DNA from 3 places in the Pseudomonas sp. PA1(2017) genome. Region 2 is predicted to be linked to each of the others. Evidence: predicted binding sites of a transcription regulator. Region 2 holds the regulator's gene; each other region holds the start of a gene.
What was found. Region 2 encodes LexA, which represses DNA repair genes until DNA is damaged. Its sites were predicted from a motif close to CTGTNTNNNNANACAG; they were not measured.
Positions count from the first base shown of each region.

Region 1: recN (DNA repair protein RecN) is a predicted target of LexA. The motif match lies at 1,942-1,957, and genes of this name have one in related genera.
Region 3: imuA (translesion DNA synthesis-associated protein ImuA) is a predicted target of LexA. The motif match lies at 2,264-2,279, and genes of this name have one in related genera.

Region 1 is NZ_MSXU01000009.1:1,664,343-1,669,123, reverse strand. It holds gene fur (ferric iron uptake transcriptional regulator) at 1-173, shown strand, start outside; gene recN (DNA repair protein RecN) at 246-1,919, opposite strand; partial or broken gene grpE (nucleotide exchange factor GrpE) at 2,093-2,662, shown strand; gene dnaK (molecular chaperone DnaK) at 2,762-4,687, shown strand.
Region 2 is NZ_MSXU01000003.1:133,050-137,830, forward strand. It holds gene nagZ (beta-N-acetylhexosaminidase) at 1-277, opposite strand, end outside; gene BVH01_RS05750 (TetR/AcrR family transcriptional regulator) at 425-1,129, opposite strand; gene lexA (transcriptional repressor LexA) at 1,683-2,294, shown strand; gene sulA (SOS-induced cell division inhibitor SulA) at 2,306-2,761, shown strand; gene BVH01_RS05765 (hypothetical protein) at 2,864-3,103, opposite strand; gene BVH01_RS05770 (DUF6586 family protein) at 3,216-3,737, opposite strand; gene topA (type I DNA topoisomerase) at 3,783-4,781, opposite strand, start outside.
Region 3 is NZ_MSXU01000010.1:183,812-188,592, reverse strand. It holds gene BVH01_RS15310 (error-prone DNA polymerase) at 1-212, opposite strand, end outside; gene BVH01_RS15305 (DNA polymerase Y family protein) at 209-1,618, opposite strand; gene imuA (translesion DNA synthesis-associated protein ImuA) at 1,620-2,240, opposite strand; tRNA gene BVH01_RS15295 (tRNA-Ser) at 2,532-2,621, shown strand; gene BVH01_RS15290 (DUF4124 domain-containing protein) at 2,821-3,363, shown strand; gene BVH01_RS25000 (hypothetical protein) at 3,731-3,853, opposite strand; gene BVH01_RS15280 (DNA-binding protein) at 3,961-4,176, opposite strand; gene BVH01_RS15275 (DNA-binding protein) at 4,267-4,569, shown strand; gene BVH01_RS24455 (hypothetical protein) at 4,685-4,781, shown strand, end outside.

The DNA of each region.
Region 1 (4,781 bases), on a different contig from region 2:
TCGAACTGGCCGATGGCGGCCACCACGACCATATGGTGTGCGTGGATACTGGCGACGTGATCGAATTCTTCGATGCCGAGATCGAGAAACGCCAGAAGGAGATCGTTCGTGAGCACGGTTTCGAGCTGGTGGATCACAATCTGGTGCTCTACGTACGTCGCACTGTCAAGTAAGCATATCGGTTGACGAAAAAGGCGACTCAGGTCGCCTTTTTCATGTCTGTCGGAAAAGCTTTTTGCCGCCGATCAGCTCTGGGCGTTGCTGACCAGCTTGCGGGCGTGAGCCAGAGATTCGTCAGTAAGGTCGATGCCGCCCAGCATGCGTGCGACTTCCTCAATGCGCTGGGTTTCACCCAGTTTGCTAACCGCCGTGCGGGTGGCATTGCTGCCGCGTACCTTATGCACGAACAGGTGCTGGTGGCCTTGTGCGGCGACTTGCGGCAGGTGGGTTACGGTCAGTACCTGACCCCGTTCGCCCAACCGGCGTAGCAATTGCCCGACTACCTCGGCGGTCGGGCCGCCGATGCCCACATCCACCTCGTCGAACACCAGCGTCGGCACGCGCGAGGTTTGTGCGGTGATGACCTGAATGGCCAGGCTGATGCGCGACAGCTCGCCGCCCGAGGCGACCTTGGCCAGAGCCTTGATCGGCTGCCCGGGGTTGGCGCTGACCAGAAACTCGACCTGTTCCAGGCCGTTTGCATTTGGCTCGTTGCCATCGATGGGTTGCAGCTGGATGCTGAAGCGCCCGCCCGGCATGCCCAGGGTCTGCATTTCCTTTTCCACGGCCTTGCCCAGCTTGCCGGCGGCTCTCTGCCGCTTGGCACTGAGTTCGGCGGCCTTTTCCTGGTAATGACGACCGTAGGCAGCAAGCTCCTCGCCCAGGCGTTCGGCGGCCTGGTCATCGGCGTTCAGGCCTTCCAGTTCATCGAACAGCTGCTGCTGCATCGCGGGCAGTTCGCTGGGGTGGATGCGGTGTTTGCGAGCCAGGGTGTAGATGGTGTCCAGGCGCTCTTCGAGTTGCTGCTGGCGCTCGGGGTCGGCGTCGAAGTGGTCGAGAAAGCGGTTGAGCTCGCCCACGGCCTCTTCGATCTGGATCTGCGCGCTGGCCAGCAGGTTGGTGGCTTCGTTCAGCGCGCCTGGTTGGCCTTGCAGGCTGCCGAGGCGGTTGAGGCTGGCGGTAAGTACCGACAGCACGTTGCCGGCATCGCTCTCGCTGCATTGGTCGATGACCTGGCGGCAGGCGCCGAGCAGGCTTTCGGCGTTGGTCAGGGCCTTGTGATCCTGCTCCAGTTGCTCCAGCTCATGGTCACCCAGGCCGAGATTGTCCAGTTCTTCGAGCTGGTAGCTGAGCAACTGATGGCGGGCGCGTTGCTCGTCGCCCTGGGAGGTCACGCGCTCGAGCTCGCTGCGGGTCTGTTTCCAGCGTTGCGCGGCCAGTTGTACCTGGCGTGCCAGCTCCTGTACGCCTGCGTATTCGTCGAGCAGGCGCCGGTGGGTGTCGGTCTTGAGTAGTGACTGGTGCTCGTGCTGGCTGTGGATATCGATCAGCAGTTCACCCAGCGCCTTGAGGTCGCCGAGCGGGCAGGGCGTACCGTTGATGTAGCCGCGCGAGCGGCCTTCGGCGGTGATCACCCGGCGCAGGATGCACGGGCCGTCATTGTTCAGGTCGCGCTCGGCGAGCCAGGCGTGGGCTTCGGGAATGTCGACCAGATCGAAGCTGGCCAGGATGTCGGCCTTGTCGGCGCCGGGCCGTACCACGCCGCTGTCGGCGCGATCGCCGAGGGTCAGGCCGAGGGCGTCGAGCATGATCGACTTGCCGGCGCCCGTTTCGCCGCTGATGACGCTCATGCCTCGATCCAGTTCCAGATCCAGGTGTTCGACGATGGCGTAATTATGAACGGACAGGTGCACCAGCATGGCGAGGCCTCTCAGGATTTGTCTGGTTATTTATACAGTGGTTCGCCTCGGGGTGGCAATACGCTGACGACCGGCTGCCGGAAAGTGGTCATGGCCCTTGAAACCCTACAAATCATCCTTATATAGGCGGCAGACGCGCGAGTTGAGGCTCGTCGAATCATTCAGAGGAGAAATGCATGGCTGACGAACAGAACCTGGATCCGCAGACTTCCGAAGCGCAAGCGAACGACGCAGCGCCTAGCGAAGACCTGGCTGCTCGCGTGCAAACGCTGGAAGAGCAACTGGCGGCTGCGCAGGATCAGTCGCTGCGCATGGCTGCCGATCTGCAGAACGTGCGCCGTCGCGCTGAGCAGGATGTCGAGAAGGCGCATAAATTCGCCCTCGAGAAATTTGCCAATGACCTGTTGCCAGTGGTCGACAGCCTCGAGCGTGGTCTCGAGCTGTCGAGTGCCGATGACGATTCGATCAAGGCGGTACGCGAGGGTATGGAGCTAACGCTCAAGCTGCTGCTCGACACCCTCAAGCGTCACCAGCTGGAAGCCATCGACCCACACGGTGCGCCGTTCAATCCGGAGCACCACCAGGCGATGGCCATGCAGGAGAGCACCAACGTCGAGCCTAACAGTGTGCTCAAGGTGTTCCAGAAGGGCTACATGCTCAATGGTCGTCTGTTGCGCCCGGCCATGGTCGTGGTCAGCAAGGCACCGGCCGAAGCGCCGCCATCGATCGATGAGCAGGCTTGAAATCGGCGGGCTCAGCCCCATTTAGTAAGTCAAGCGTATTAGTGCTACCGCAGCGGTCACGACAACGCTGCGGATATATCAAAGTTTCAGGAGAGTGAAATGGGCAAAATCATCGGTATCGACCTGGGGACCACCAACTCCTGCGTCTCCATTCTTGAAAACGGTAACGTCAAGGTCATCGAGAACGCCGAAGGCACGCGCACCACGCCGTCGATCATCGCGTATGCCAACGATGGCGAAATTCTGGTCGGCCAGTCCGCCAAGCGCCAGGCAGTGACCAACCCGCACAACACCCTGTACGCGGTGAAGCGTCTGATCGGCCGTCGTTTCGACGAAGAAGTCGTGCAGAAAGACATTCAGATGGTGCCGTACAAGATCTCCAAGGCCGACAACGGCGACGCATGGGTCGAAGTGAACGGCCAGAAGATGGCGCCGCCGCAAATCTCGGCTGAAATCCTCAAGAAGATGAAGAAGACCGCCGAAGACTACCTCGGCGAGTCCGTCACCGAAGCGGTGATCACCGTTCCGGCCTACTTCAACGACAGCCAGCGCCAGGCTACCAAGGACGCTGGTCGCATCGCCGGCCTGGACGTCAAGCGCATCATCAACGAGCCGACCGCGGCTGCGCTGGCCTACGGCATGGACAAGGCCAAGGGCGACCACACCGTGATCGTCTATGACCTGGGTGGCGGTACCTTCGACGTGTCGGTGATCGAGATCGCCGAAGTCGACGGCGAGCACCAGTTCGAAGTGTTGGCCACCAATGGCGACACCTTCCTTGGTGGTGAGGACTTCGACATTCGTCTGATCGACTACCTCGTCGACGAATTCAAGAAAGAAACCGGCATGAACCTCAAGGGCGACCCGCTGGCCATGCAGCGCCTGAAGGAAGCTGCAGAGAAGGCCAAGATCGAGCTGTCCTCGAGCCAGCAGACCGACGTCAACCTGCCGTACATCACTGCAGACGCGACCGGGCCGAAGCACCTGAACGTGAAGATCTCCCGCTCCAAGCTGGAGTCGCTGGTCGAGGACCTGGTGCAGCGCACCATCGAGCCTTGCCGCATCGCGCTGAAGGACGCCGGTATCGACGTCGGCTCCATCAACGACGTGATTCTGGTCGGTGGCCAGACCCGCATGCCGCTGGTGCAGAAGACCGTTGCCGACTTCTTCGGCAAGGACGCCCGCAAGGACGTCAACCCGGACGAAGCCGTGGCCATGGGTGCTGCCATTCAGGGCGCGGTACTGGCTGGTGACGTGAAGGACGTGCTGCTGCTCGACGTGTCCCCGTTGACCCTGGGTATCGAAACCATGGGTGGCGTGATGACGCCGCTGATCGAGAAGAACACCACCATTCCGACCAAGAAGTCGCAGGTGTTCTCCACGGCTGACGACAACCAGAGCGCCGTGACCATTCACGTGCTGCAGGGCGAGCGCAAGCAGGCCGGCCAGAACAAGTCCCTGGGCAAGTTCGACCTGGCCGAGATTCCGCCGGCTCCCCGTGGCGTGCCGCAGATCGAAGTGACCTTCGACATCGACGCCAACGGCATCCTGCACGTTGGCGCGAAAGACAAGGCCACCGGCAAGACTCAGTCGATCGTGATCAAGGCCAACTCCGGTCTGTCCGATGACGAGATCGAGCGTATGGTGCGCGACGCCGAGGCCAATGCCGAGGAAGACCGCAAGTTCGAAGAGCTGGCTGGCGCACGCAACCAGGGTGACCAACTGGTGCACGCGACCCGCAAGATGCTCACCGAAGCCGGCGACAAGGCCACTGCGGAAGAGAAAGCGGCCATCGAAACCGCTCTGGGCGAGCTGGAAGTTGCCGTGAAGGGCGACGACAAGGCGGCCATCGAAGCGAAGATGAACGCACTGTCCGAAGCCACCACTCCGCTGGCGCAGAAGATGTACGCCGAGCAGCCGCAGCCAGGTGCTGCCGGCGCCGGTGCGGCGGATGCTGGCGAAACCAAGGGCTCTGCCGACGACGTCGTCGACGCCGAGTTCGAGGAAGTCAAGGACAACAAGTAAGCCCCGGCTTGCCTGTGTTTACGCCCTGCCGCACCGCGGTGTGACAGGGCGATCCGCCGCGCGGGGGCTTGCTCCCGCGTTGGCGTGTCTGGAC
Region 2 (4,781 bases):
GTTGCTCGGCGTCGGCGCAACCGGCGATCGCCCGCATGGCCGGCAGCGTCACGAAGCCCTGACGCAGACGCTGCACGCGACCGCCTTCCTGATCCACCGCCAGCAGCAGATCGGGACGAATCGCACGGATGGACTCGCACAGCTCACGCACCTGGCGCGGGCTCTCGATATTGCGGGCAAAGATGATCAGGCCGCCCACTTCGGGCTGGCGCAGCAACTGGCGGTCTTCGGCGGTCAGCCAGGTACCGGCGATGTCCACCATCAGGGAGCCATACAGGGGAGTCGTCACAACGCGTATTCCTTGAATAGAAGCTTCACGCCCATGGGACATTGGTGCCGGCCAGAGTTCCGGGCCGTGGGCGGTTATCTCGAAGGACGCTAGCTTAGGGGCAGCCAGGAGCCACGGGCAAGCAGTGCCCCCGACTCATGGCTTGATGATGGGCGGGCTTTTGTGGCGAGGAATGAGCTGGGCAGCGGCAAGGCGCGGATCGGTCACGCCGCTCTCCGAACGCATGCCGGCCGCCAGGAAAGGCACCATCAGGCGCATCACCTGCTCGATGGAGGTGTCCACGCCAAAGTCGCTTTCGGCCATGGCGCGCAACGCCTTGATGCCGGACATGCTGAACGCCGCCGCACCGAGCATGAAGTGCACGCGCCAGAACAGCTCGAGGGGAGGAATACCGGGAGCAGCTTCATGCACCAGGAACATGTAGCGGCGGAACACCTTGCCGTAGACCTCTTCGAGGTATTTACGCAGGTGGCCCTGGCTCTGGCTGAATGCCAGGCCCAAAAGGCGCATGAAGATCGACAGATCGTTGCCACTGCGCGGCTTGACCGCCAGGGCCTGCTCGACCAGGAGTTCGAGCAGCTCCTCTAGGCTGAAGGTGACCCCTGGCTTGCTCTGGCGCTTGTCCAGTTCACGCTCCAGGCTGGTGCAGAATGGCCCGAGAAAGCGTGAGAACACCGCCTGGATCAGGGCCTTCTTGGAGCCGAAGTGATAATTGACGGCCGCCAGGTTCACCCCGGCCTTGCTGGTGATCAGGCGCAGCGACGTTTCGGCAAAGCCCTTCTCCGCGAACAACTGCTCCGCAGCGTCGAGAATGCGTTCAACGGTTTCAGATTGCGCCATGACATCCACCAGACAAACAAGTGTTTGAAACATACGTTTCAGCGCGTGCCACTGTCAAGTCGCGCAAGGCGTATTCTGGATGCTCAGTCATCATTTGGCGATAGCGTCGCACGCAACCACGCTATCCGGTGTCTCGAAGGCTACCGGTCATCCGCCGCCCGGCTGTTAGAACCTGTTCATAATCTTTAAGCCCAGGTTCGTCGACTTTGGCGGCTAAGTGGGGCGGACATTTGTAGGGTGGACCGGGTCGCGTAGACGACGCTTCACCTAAGCGGCCCGACCCGTCCACCGCTTCGTGATCGCAACGGTGGATGAAAAGAGCGTCATCCACCCTACGTGGCTGTGGGAGCGGGCCATGCCCGCGAAAAATCACGGGCATGGACGGTCCCACAGGTGAAGCAACGATGTCCGCCTCTGCCTTGTAGTTGCCTCTTCATGCGCATACAACACTCTGAACAAGTTCTTATATGGGCGGCACCTTCATCAATCGATTGCCAAGCACGCCTTACTGTATATAATACCAGTCACTGTATAAAAAGCCAGAGCGCCTCACATGATCAAGCTGACGCCCCGCCAAGGCGAAATTCTCGCCTTCATCAAGCAGTGCCTGGAAGACAACGGCTACCCGCCGACCCGCGCGGAGATCGCTCAGGCGCTCGGTTTCAAGTCGCCGAATGCCGCCGAGGAACACCTCAAGGCCCTGGCGCGCAAAGGCGCCATCGAGATGACCCCAGGCGCTTCCCGCGGTATCCGTATTCCGGGTTTCGAACCCAACCAGGAAGAGGAAGATGGCCTGCCGGTGATCGGCCGGGTCGCCGCCGGCGCACCCATCCTGGCGCAGCAGCATATAGAGGAGGCCTGCCGGATCAACCCGGACTTCTTCCGCCCCAAGGCCGACTACCTGCTGCGCGTGCGCGGCATGAGCATGAAGGATATCGGCATCATCGACGGTGACCTGCTGGCGGTGCACACCACCAGCGAGGCACGCAACGGCCAGGTGGTAGTGGCGCGCATCGATGACGAAGTGACGGTCAAGCGATTCAAGCGTGAAGGCAACACCGTTTGGCTGCTGGCGGAAAACCCGGAGTTCGCCCCGATCGAAGTGAATCTGGAAGAGCAGGACCTGATCATCGAAGGTTTGAGTGTCGGCGTCATCCGCCGCTAATTGGAGGCGTCATGCAGTTTCCCCAGTCGTTGAGCCGTAACCAGCTGCCCCTGTTCGATGCCTTCCTGGCATCGACCATCGCAGCCGTCGAGGAACCAACCAGCCACGAAGCCACCTTCAGCGAGGTGTCGCTGCGTGGTGCCGCGGGGCATTGCCTGACGCTACTGGCGCCCATGCTGCGGGAACTGAGTGAGAAAGATGACGAGCGCTGGCTGACCCTGATCACCCCACCCGCCAGCCTGACCCAGAGCTGGCTTCGCGAGGCGGGCCTGAACCGCGAGCGCATTTTGCTGCTGCAACCACGCCACAATCAGAGCGCACTGCAACTGGCCCAGGAAGCACTGAAGCTCGGTCGTAGCCATACCGTGGTCAGCTGGCTGCATCCCCTGCCCCAACATGCACGCCAGCAATTGGAAGCTGCCGCCCGTATCGGCAAGGCGCAAAGCCTGAACATCAGCCTGGGCTAAGATTCAGCAGCGGGTAAGCATCAATCCAGAAAGACAAAGGCCAGCAATATGCTGGCCTTTCGTTTAGTTGCGTTCGCCTGACTGGATGCAGACGAATGCCTGTCAGTGAAGAACGCGCGGCTGCTCGTCTTCTTCGTGCTCGAAATCACCTTCCGCCATTCGGCCGGCCATCTGCACGCCGACGTTGAGCATCGCCTTGGCGACCTCCACATGCTGGCCCTGCAGGAACGCCTTGGCATCTTCCGAGAAGTCCAGCACCACCAGTGCTTCCTCATCGTCGGCTCGACGCAGGGCGATACGCCCATCGGGCAGTTCGACGATTTCAAGGAAAGACGTAGGCATGACTCGGGTTCTCCACGAAAGGCCGCCCAGTGTAACAGCGAGCCCGCCCGATCGCTTGGCGAAAAAACCGCCAATTGCCGAACGGGCGTTCAATCAATGGCAAGCGGCGTGATTACCACTCACTGAGGCCGACACGAAAACGCTGGGCCAGCGCCTTGAGTTCCTGCCGCCAGCTTTCCAGGGTTTCGCGCTCGAGCAATGGCGGCTCGTCGCCCACGCTTACCGCCTCGATCAACGTCGAAGCGCCGGGATCGCTCTTCTGCTCGCGCGGCGGACGCGGCGGTTTGAACAGCTCGGCATGGGCGGCCAGAAGCTGCCCCAGCCAGGTCTGCCGGTTCTCGGCCAACTCGATCAGCTCAGCCAGCTCCGGGCTCGGCGCCCCATCGAGGTTCTGACGATCGAGCAGCACTTCGGCACGGGCCGCGCTGCTGTTGGGCAAGCGGTAGAAACCGGCGATTTCATGGCACAGCCCGAGCAACGCGCCGTACAGGTGGAACAGCGTAGCCTCGCGCTCGGCCTGTACCAGCGCCTGGGCATTCATCGCCCGCCCTTCCTCGGCCTTGCGCCAGGACTCCAGGGAGAGCCCGGCGTAAAAGATCTTCTGGTTGGTGCGGGTATACAGTTCGCCAGCCATTTGCACTCCTTCAGGTGCGCCCATCAAGCGCGCACCGAACACGGATCAACGCTTGTCTTCGACCTTCCACTTGCCGCCGTCGAAGAACGCCTTCCAACCAGTGGGCTTGCCGTCCACTTCGGTCTGCACGTACTGCTCCTTGGTCTTGCGGCTGTAGCGGATGACCGCTGCGCGGCCTTCCGGATCCTTGGCCGGCGCATCGATCAGGAAGTGGTACTTCGGATCGATCTCGTCCTTGTGCGGAATCAGTTCCAGCACCAGCGGCGCGCGGGTTTCGCGATTCTTCGGGAACTGGCTGGCGGCCAGGAACAGCCCCGAGGCGCCGTCGCGCAGCACGTAAGTGTCGTCGACCTTCTCGCACTTGAGCTCCGGCATCTTCACCGCGTCCATCTTGGGTGGCGCAGGCTCGCCATTGCGCAGCAGCTTGCGGGTGTTCTTGCACTCGCTGTTGGTACAGCCGAAGAACTTGCCGAAGCGGCCGGTCTTGAGCTGCATCTGACTGCCGCACTTGTCGCATTCCAGGCTCGGGCCTTCGTAGCCCTTGATGCGGAACTGGCCCTGCTCGATTTCATAGCCGGCGCAATCCGGGTTGTTGCCGCAAATATGCAGTTTGCGGGTTTCATCCAGCAGATAGGCGTCCATGGCGGTGGCGCAGATCGGACAGCGATGCTTGCCAAGCAGCACGCGAGATTCCGACTCGCCCTCGTCGTCAGCGGCGATCTCGTCGCCCGGCACCAGGTTGATGGTGGCCTTGCAGCGCTCTTTCGGCGGCAGGGCATAGCCCGAGCAACCGAGGAACACACCGGTGGACGCGGTGCGGATCATCATCGGCCGGCCACATTCGCGGCACGGGATATCGGTCAGCGTCGGCGTGTTGGCACGCATGCCACTGTCGCCGTCGGCGGCCACTTCGAGCTTCTTCTTGAAGTCTCCATAGAACTCGTCGAGCAGGTTCTTCCACTCGCGCTCGCCCTGGGCGACGTCATCGAGGTTCTCTTCCATGCCGGCGGTGAAGCCGTAGTCCATCAGGTCGGAAAAGCTCTC
Region 3 (4,781 bases), on a different contig from region 2:
CGCAGCTCGCTGCCGACGATCAGCTTCACCTCGTGCTCCTTGGCGGCCTGCCAGGCACGCACGATGCCGGCCAGGGTGCACTCGTCGGTGATCGCCAGGGCGCGATAGCCGAGCAGCTTGGCGCGCTCGAACAGTTCGGCGGCGCTGGAGGCCCCGCGCTGGAAACTGAAGTTCGACAGGCAGTGCAGCTCGGCGTAGTCGGGCAGGCTCATGCGAACCAGCCGTGCAACTGCAGCGGGCCGTCTTCACCGACACTGCGAAACGCCCAGCCGCGCTGGCCACTGCGCGTTTCGATCAGGTAGTAATCGCGGCGCACGTCCTCGCCATCCCACCAGCCGGACTCGATGCGCTCCGGGCCGCTGAGAATATGCAGTGGCTCACGCAACACCTGGGGCTCCGGCAGCAGCCAACTGGGCCGGGCAGCGCTCGTGCTGGGCAACGCAATGCGGCTGGTATCCGTGCGCCAGGCCTTTTCCGGGCGATGGTCGGCATGGGCGGCCAGGCCTTGTACGGCGTCGTCGCCCAGGCGTGCGCGCAGGCGTTCACGCAGTTGCTCCCAGCCTAAGGTTTGCTGCGGTCGGTCCTCGAACAACGCCTGGTGCTGCGGCACGAAGGTCGGCAGGTCGCGGGCCACCAGGCGCAGCGCCAGCACCGGTGACGGCAATTGCAGCTGTTCCAGGCGGCCGCGAGTGAATTCCAGCAGCATGCCCGCTTCTCGCTCGGCACTGAGCAGGCCGACGGGTAGCAGGCTGTCGTCACCGTCGCGGTGCTCCAGGTGCAGCACGAAACGCTGCACGCCGCAGTCCCGTCCTGCCAGGTAGGTGGCCAGGTCCGCGGTCAGGCGCCGTAGCGGAAACAGCAGGGCTTGAGTCGATTCCACCTCGAAGTGCAGCTCCAGCCGGCTGTCGAACACATCCGGCGGGCGGTAGTAATCCAGCGCCAGCGGGCGCAGGCCCATCAGGGTATCCAGGCCGGCCAGCAGCTCAGGCGCGAAGCGCCGCGCCAGGCTGTCGCGGGGTAGCGCCTGTAACTGGCGCACCTGGCGCAGGCCCATGCGCGCTAGCGTCGTGGCCAGTTCTTCCGGCAGGCCGATGCGATCCAGCGGCATGGCCGCCAGCCGCTCGCGCAACGCCTGCTCGTCGGTGATCGCCAGGCCATCGTGCAGGTTGGCGAGCATGCGCGCTGCGGCAGGGTGATGTGCCAGGGTAATGCGATGGCGAAAGCCCAGCGCCGTCAGCTCCTCACGCAGGCGCGCCTCGAAACGTGGCCAGGGCCCGAACAGCGACAGGCTCGATTGCACCTCGAGCAACAGGCAGCGCGGATAGTGCAGGCTCACCTGGGAGCTGAAACCGTAGGCCCAGGCCGCCAGGAAGCTGCGCCAGCGCTCTATATCGGCGGGGTCGTACTCGGCGCTGGCGAATGCGCAGTTCAAGGATTGCGCCGCCGTCAGCGTCAGCCCCGGGCGCAGGCCGAGCGCCCGCGCGGCCGGGTTGACCGCCTGCAACATGCGCCGCTGGGGTGCGCCGCTCAGCAACACCAGCGGCGCTTCGGCCTCTTCACGGCCACGCAACACGCCGTCCATGGCCAGTTGCGGCAGCAGGATGCACGCCCAGCGCATATCAAAAGCCCCAGCCGCTCAAATCAAACGCGCGCGACGGTGGTTGCCCACCTCGGCACTTGAGCACCCGCACCTGGGCGGGCTGCGCCTGGATGGTCAGGCGCAAGGCCGCCGGCGAAGGGTTGCGCGCCTCATGCAGCGGGCGGTAGGCGAAGGCCAGGGTCTGCCCGGTTTCGGCGGCAATCTGCAGGCGGCGCAGGGCACGGTCATTGGCCCGTTGCGGCCACAGCACCACCGCCCCGCAACTGCCCGAACGCAGGCACTGCTCGGCCGCCCATAAGGCATCCCGCGCGCTCGCCTGGATCAGCGCCAACTGCTTCATCTCCACCCCCGCTGCCGACCAGGCGCCGGGGTAGGGCACGTAGGGCGGCGCGACCAACACCACCCGCTCCCCGGCAGCGCTCAAACGCGCCAATGTCGCCAGCACCACGCGCAGCTCACCGATACCTGGCGCCTCGACGAGCAGCTCGCTCAACGCTGCTTCCGGCCAGCCACCGCCTGGCAACGAAGCATCCAGCGCCGCGTTGCCCGTGGGCTGGTGGCCGCTGGGCGCGACAATGCCCTGGCCACGCCAGATACGGCGTTCGTTGAGCAGATGATCGATAGCGACGACGGAAGACATGGCGGATGGATAGCAAGAAAATACTGTTCAAATGTACAGTATTCTGCCTGGCCAGCAAGGCACTATCCGCTGAGCGGATGGCAGCAGGCTCGGCCAGCGCTTCCCGATGCCGATAGACTCCGGGCCACAGCCCCGATACGACGGGCTCTGGCGCGCGGCATCGGGCACGCCAACCAGCCAGTTGCCATGCAGCCGTTACCGACAAATGAGCCAAGCATTTGATAGCACGCGAAAAAAATTACGCGATGGGCTTCGCCAAAGCGAATTCTGCTGATATCATGCGCGCCGCCTGGGAAGATGCCGGAGTGGCCGAACGGGACGGATTCGAAATCCGTTGTATCAGCGATGGTACCTAGGGTTCAAATCCCTATCTTCCCGCCATATCTCAAGCCTAAGCCCCTGAAATTCATAGAGTTTCGGGGGCTTTTGCTATCTGCGGCATGCAAAGTGTCGAAACCTGCGACCGGTTGATAGCGATCTGTGAAGCAATCGGCAGCTGCGGTGCGCAAACCTGTTGGCAGGCAAACTGCCGAGTATTAGATTGGCAGGGTGCAAGATCGCACCTCAAAGGAACTGAAAAATGCCCGGTCGCAGGATGCTTCCGTTGTCACTCATGCTTTTCGTCACCTTGGCCCATGCGCAGGTCTATACCTGGGTAGACGAGAAGGGGCAGAAACACTTCAGTAGCCAACCACCCGTTGCCCAACCCGTCGAGCCTGTGAAAATCAATCACGGGTATATCGGAGACGGTACGGCTGTCGCGCCTCAAACCCCCTACGCAACACCCAACTCCTCATCGAAAGAAACCAAGCCTTCGAAACGGCAGATGTGTACCAGCGCTATACGTTGGGGGCACGAGGATCTAGAAGATCTCAAAACGCTGTCTACAGCCTTGATGAAGTCTGGACAGTTATCTGCAGCTGATAACGCTAAAGTGCAGAAGGACCTCGCGACTGGCGGCGCCATGATGAATATGCAGGACTGTCTCTCTAGCTCAGGGGAAAGCGAAAAGCGCTATCGGTGTGTATCGGAGGGGCTTGGTCTGATGCTTTGCAGTGGCGCGATGGAGGATGCAATGAAGAAAGCAATGGCGGAAGGGTACAAGAAGGCTAAGAAGCAATAGCTACGACCCTCCGCTAAAGCATCTTTCAAAGGCCGCGATTGGCCCGAAGCAGTAAGCGTCCTGCAGAGTATCCTGCTCAGTTTTGGGCGGCTAAATGCCTTTTATCTGCCCCTGCTCGGCGTGCAGCGAATACAGCCTCAACGTTTTCGTTGGATCTGCCACGGCCTGCCTCGATCGATGCACGAGCCGCAGCCACCTTGTGCTGAACGAACTCAGCATATGCTCTGGCTCGCTGCTGGTGAATTGAGTCGTGCATTACCTGAGCGGCCAGAAGGTTGGCCTGTGGGCGTCAGCCATGAGTCCATCACGCAGTTCAGCCTCCAGTTTCAGCATGAATAAGGGCCTCTTATTAATCATGCCAGGTACCTCAATGCGTAGAGAGCTGATCCGACAGCGGTAAAACGCGCATGGCATAGGTGAAACCATCAGCAGCGCCACATGCATAGCCACCTGCGAAGGCTAGAGCGGCGATGAACAGATAACGGATCATGAGTCAGCCTCTCTGGCGCTCTGGTACAGGATGTTCGGTGGGCTTGGCGAATGTGGTATCGGAGTCGGCATTGGTGGCCATGCAAGCCTCCATGGGGTAGCGAATCTTCATGCTGTCCACTTTTGCTCGAGCAACCACTGCCGGAGCATGGCGCTGTTGACCATGCGGCGTTTGCCAAGCCTCACGGTGGGCAGCACGCCGCGCATGGCCCAGGAGCGAGCCGTGGCGTAGGTGATTCCGTTGCGATCCGCCCAGGTTTCGATGGTTTCAACGTCCTGTTGCGGGCCTATCAGCTTGTTGGCGTCCAGCTGTTCCAGTCCCATGTCGTTCCGTGCCTATTCGTGTCAATATTCGAGGCAGTGAACTTGCCTCATGGATATAGTCCATATGGATAATATCCATAGAGGTGCATTATGGCAATATTCCATAAATGGTATTTGTTAATGGCTCAAGGCATGGCCGATAGAGCGCATCAATTGCTGAACGCAACCAGTCTCAAAGAGCTGGCAGAGGTGAACAGCAAGGACTATGTGCGCTGGCAAAGCATCAAGCGGGGGAGAGCGCGCATTGGTGCTGAAGAAGTGGAGCTTCTAGGGAAGCTGTATCCACAATACCGCTGGTGGCTTATGACCGGGGAGGTCATGCCAGACAAAGGACAAGTCAGCCCCGACTACGACGAGGCCAACAGAAACTTGCCCAATCAGAACGCGGGATAGCGATTACAACGGAAGTAGCTAGGCGCTGGTATGCCCATAAACTCAATAAGTTTGAGTAAGTTTCATAAACTGTCTCTGTCTAGTATCTAAAAATACGACTAAGGATTGGTGTGTTATGGAAAACAAAGTTGCAGACTGCACTCTGGGGGATTTAGTAAGGCTCGCTAGAGAAGCAGCGATTCTTTTTGTTTTATGCTATTTGGCGATCAAGC